2 regions of the Arthrobacter sp. 1088 genome follow, and region 1 is predicted to be linked to the other one. Evidence: predicted binding sites of a transcription regulator. Region 1 holds the regulator's gene; the other holds the start of a gene.
What was found. Region 1 encodes LexA, which represses DNA repair genes until DNA is damaged. Its sites were predicted from a motif close to TCGAACANNTGTTCGA; they were not measured.
Positions count from the first base shown of each region.

Region 2: a site for LexA is predicted at 1,570-1,585, ahead of J2Y41_RS10070 (shikimate dehydrogenase). Genes of this name have one in related genera too.

Region 1 covers NZ_JAVDSM010000004.1:359,900-362,292, forward strand. Annotated here, with positions in the region: gene J2Y41_RS08450 (ATP-dependent DNA helicase) at 1-884, shown strand, start outside; gene lexA (transcriptional repressor LexA) at 894-1,637, opposite strand; gene J2Y41_RS08460 (LysM peptidoglycan-binding domain-containing protein) at 1,994-2,353, shown strand.
Region 2 covers NZ_JAVDSM010000005.1:286,729-289,121, forward strand. Annotated here, with positions in the region: gene J2Y41_RS10065 (TIM barrel protein) at 1-556, opposite strand, end outside; gene J2Y41_RS10070 (shikimate dehydrogenase) at 556-1,473, opposite strand; gene J2Y41_RS10075 (IclR family transcriptional regulator) at 1,677-2,393, opposite strand, start outside.

The DNA of each region.
Region 1 (2,393 bases):
CCAGAAACAGCACCTTCGATCCCCAGCAGGGATACTCACACCCGGACGAGACCGCGCCCGCACTGATCAACATCGCCCCGCTTAGCGTTGCCGGCCGCCTGCGGGAGGGCCTTTTCGCGGGGCACACAGTGGTGCTTACTTCTGCCACGCTGGCCATTGGATCTGCCTTTGAACCCGCAGCCGGTGGCCTGGGGCTTATTGGAGATGGGGCGCCAAGCTGGACCGGGTTGGACGTCGGGTCACCTTTTGATTATCCGAAGCAGGGTGTGCTCTACGTGGCCAAGCACCTGCCCAAGCCCGGCAGGGGCACTTCACCCGAGGCCCTGGATGAGCTTGAAGACCTCATCCGTGCATCCGGTGGGGGAGCCCTGTGCCTGTTCTCATCGCGTCGGGCGGCCGAAGAAGCTGCAGATGCCATGCGCCCACGGCTGGATGTGGACATCCTCTGCCAGGGAGAATCCACCATGGCAGCACTGGTGAAGCAATTTGCCGATGAACCGGACACCTGCCTCTTCGGCACCATGTCCCTGTGGCAGGGCGTCGACGTCCCTGGCGGTTCATGCCGCCTTGTGGTGATTGACCGCATTCCGTTCCCGAGGCCCGATGACCCGCTAATGACCGCACGCTCACGGGCCGTTGCACAGTCCGGGGGCAACGGGTTCATGGCGGTGTCGGCTACGCATGCGGCAATTCGTCTTGCACAGGGAGCAGGACGCCTCATTCGTTCCACCGGCGACAAAGGCGTGGTGGCCGTCCTGGACTCACGGCTTTCCACCGAACGGTACGGCGGGTTCCTGCGTGCCGCTTTGCCGCCATTTTGGGCAACGACGGACCGCAACGTGGTGCGCGGCGTCCTGGAACGCCTGGGCGCAAAGAAAACGTAGGCGAACTCCCTAGAGGGAGCGCAGTACCGAGACGACCTTGCCCATGATGGTGGCCTGGTCTCCAAGTATCGGTTCGTACTGCGTGTTCTGGGGGAGCAGCCATGTGTGGCCGTCCCGCTGGCGGAAGGTTTTTACCGTGGCTTCGTCATCCAGGAGCGCTGCCACGATATCGCCGTTGATGGCGTCATTCTGGCGGCGGACAACCACCCAGTCACCGTCACAAATTGCGGCATCGATCATTGAGTCCCCAGCGACCTTCAGCATGAACAGTTCGCCGTGGCCCACCAGTTGCCGGGGCAGGGGCAGGACATCCTCAATAGTCTGGTCGGCGAGGATGGGCCCACCGGCAGCAATGCGTCCAACCAGGGGTACCATCGCGGTGTCGCTGGCGCTGGCCAGTTCCGTCACGGCGAGTCCGCCTGCGCTGCGGAGTGTAGTAGCTGCTTCCACTCCGGGAATTGTCCCGCCGTCAAGGGTCAAAGGCATGAGTACTTCCATGGCGCGGGGGCGCTTGGGATCTCTGCGCAAGTAGCCGAGCTTCTCCAACTGGGAGAGCTGGTGCGTGACGCTGGAGAGGCTCGCGAGACCCACGGTGTCGCCAATTTCGCGCATGCTGGGCGGATACCCGTTGTCATTGACAGACCGCTGGATGGTTTCCAGGATTTTCTTCTGCCGGACAGTCAGGCTTTTGGGACTCTTTTGAGGCTGCTGGCTCCGCAGGGGTGCCCCGCCGCCGGTGGCTTTCGCTGCCATGTTCGCCAATGCCCTTCCGTTCCGCCCGGCCACGGTCTGAAGTGTGCCCGGGGATGTGGGATCCGAAAAAATGTCAGACCCTCCTGTTCCACTGAAACAGTGCCTGTTTCTTCACTCAAACCTAGGCCAGGCACAGGCGTTTATCAAACATTCGTTCTAGCGAGTCTCGACACCGTTCGATGATAAGTGCTAAAAATGTCATAGCAAGGTTCGAATATGTGTTCTATAAAGGTTGAGCGCGGTTCGGATGTTCGAAGAAAGTGTTCGAACATTCGGGGCCGGGCTCGGCGAACACAAGGAATTGGCAGCCGGCAACGGGCATCCGATGCAGGCAATCGCTCAGAAGGGCTCAGCTCATGTCCGCAATCTCTACGTTCCACGAATTCCGCAACACTCCGGCTCCTGCGCGTCTCCGGCTTACCCAACGCGGCAGGATCGTCTTCTTTGGAATTCCCGTCATGCTTCTCCTTGCTGCGCTGCTGAGCCTTGCCGGCTTCATCAACTCCCCGGCCAAAGCTTCTGATTCCCAAGCCCAGCTGCAGCCGCCGGTGGCAGTTACGGTTACTGTCCAGCCAGGGCAGTCCCTGTGGGGCATCGCCGGTGCGGCCGCGCCGGAGCGGGACCCCCGTGATGTCATCGCGGAAATCATCCAGTTGAACGATCTCCGCGGGGGACGCATCCAGCCCGGCCAGCAGCTGTTCGTTCCCGCCAATTGAGCGGCCAGGGGGCGAGGGGCCAGCGTCTCTGGCGTCACAG
Region 2 (2,393 bases), on a different contig from region 1:
TGTCCGCGTTGATCTGCTCGATCGGCGCAGTGTCCCAGTCGCGGGAAAGGATGTGGAACGAGTCCAGGCACGTTCCGAGGTTGGGGTGGTCCACCATCTCGACCAGACGGTACGCGTGCTCGTAGTCGTTCACGTACTTTCCCCAGGCCAGGGCTTCGTAGGCAACTTTGACGCCATGATCCCCGGCCAGCTCCGCGAGTTCCGCTAGCTGGGAGGCGCGGAGTTCATCGTCGTCAATCGTTGCAGTAGCGACGTTGGAGCAGACCAGGATGGTGTCCATGCCCAGGCGTTCCATCAGGTTGAACTTGGCCTCGGCCCGCTTGAGGTTGGCCTTCAGCAGGTCCGGAGTGACGCCGTCGAAATCGCGGAAGGGCTGGTACAGATCCAAGCCGAGGCCAAGATCCGCGGCCATTTTCCGCACTTCCTCGGGACTCAGGGGCGAAGTGACGAGATCCTGCTCGAAGATTTCGATGCCGTCAAAGCCCGCGATGGCGCAGGCCTGCATCTTTTCTTTCAGCGTGCCGGACAGGCAGACCGTTGCGATTCCGGTGCGCATCAGTGACCCGCCTTTGCCAGAGCCGGGGCTCCGGTAGCGGCGAGCGCATCCTCGACGGCGATCAGCTCAAGGAAGTGGGCCCGCATTCGGTTGCGATCGGCGTCGTGGCCCGTGAAGAGCCGGAAGGCGTCGGCAGCCTGACCAACCGCCATGCGTCCGCCGTCGAGAACCTTGCAGCCCTTGGCGCGCGCTTCGCGGACCAGCTGCGTCTCGATGGGGCGGTAGACGATGTCCGCAACCCAGTGCCGCGGTTCCAGGAGGTCGATGTCCAGGGGCAGCCCGGGGTGGGCGGCCATGCCGATCGGGGTGCAGTGAACCAAACCGTCGGCGAGGGGCATGATCTGCGGGAGCTCGTCCGTGCTCCGCGGCGTGACCGTGGCGGCCGGGAAGAGTTCGCCAAGTTCGGCGGCGCGCTCTGCGGCCCGCGCCGGCTCCATGTCCACCAGGTCCAGCGTGCCGACCCCGGCGGTGAGCAGGGCGTAGGCGACGGCGGAACCCGCACCGCCCGCACCCAGCTGGACCACGCGCTCCAGCTTCGCACCGGGGAGTCCGTCGGCGAGAGCCGAGCCGAAACCTGAAAAGTCGGTGTTGTGGCCGATGAACCGGCCGTCCTGGATGAGGACTGTATTGACGGCACCCAGGCGACGGGCGTCGTCGGAAATTTCGTCAAGGTGCTCAAGGACCAGCTGCTTGCACGGGTGCGTGATGTTCAGTCCGTTGAAGCCCATGCGCTGGGCCGCGGTGAGGAGATCCCCGACGGCGGTGGCCGGCAAAGCCAGCTCCAGCAGGTCGATGGGGCGGTACAGCAAGCGAAGGCCCTGCACATCGGCTTCGCGTTCGTGCATGGGCGGAGTCAGCGACGGCATGACGCCTTCGCCAATCAGGCCCACCAGAACGGACTCGGCTCGGTTGCTCATCCTAAAGCTCCTTTGACTTCAGCACCCCTGGCTTTTGGCACTTTCTGGGGCGCCAACTGCCCGGGTGTCTTCCAGATTACTACAAGTGTTCATATTCCGCACGCTTGTTCTTACTGCGAACAAACGCGATGTGCTGACCCAACTGAGTCGCAGTTGTGCGCGTTTAGCGGCCTCAAAACGCGCTTAAGTGCGACACAGTTGGGCTAACGCTGGGGCAGGCGGGCCGCGAGTTCAGCCGCGGCTTCCTGCAAAGTAGGGACGTGGGCGATGAGCTCATCCATGGTGAGACGAAATACCGGAACGGCCGTGGCGAGAGACGCAAAGGCGTGGCCTTGGGAATTGAGGACCGGTACTGCGACCGCGCGCATGCCGATCTCGTTTTCTTCGTCCATGACCGCGTAGCCCTGCCGGCGCACTTGCTCGATCTCCGCCCGGAATGCAGCCCGATCGGTAATGGAGCGCTCAGTGAGAGGCTCCAGAGGCAACTCTTCGAGCAGTCGTTCGCGTTCGGCGTCGTTCTCAAAAGCGACTATCGCCTTACCCACGGACGTCGTGTGCAGCGCACCAAGATGGCCAGGATCGCTGGTGACGCGGAAGGTCTTGGGGCCGTCCACCTTATTGACGGTTAGATGATGGTTCCCGTCGCGCACCGAGAGGATGGTTGCTTCTTCGGTCCGCTCCGTGACGCGCTGGAGCACAGGAAGGGCCGTTGCCGCGAAGCCGTGGTGATTGGAAACCCGCTGGCCCAGCTGGAAGACCCGCAATCCCAGATGATACCGACGTCCGTCGGGCTCGTAATCCACAAATCCGTCGCGCGTCAGCGAACCGAGCAGCCGGTACGTCGTGCTGAACGGAAGTCCCGCACTCCTGGCCAGATCCGCGGCGCTCGCACCCTTGGGCTCATTCCCCAGCAATACCAA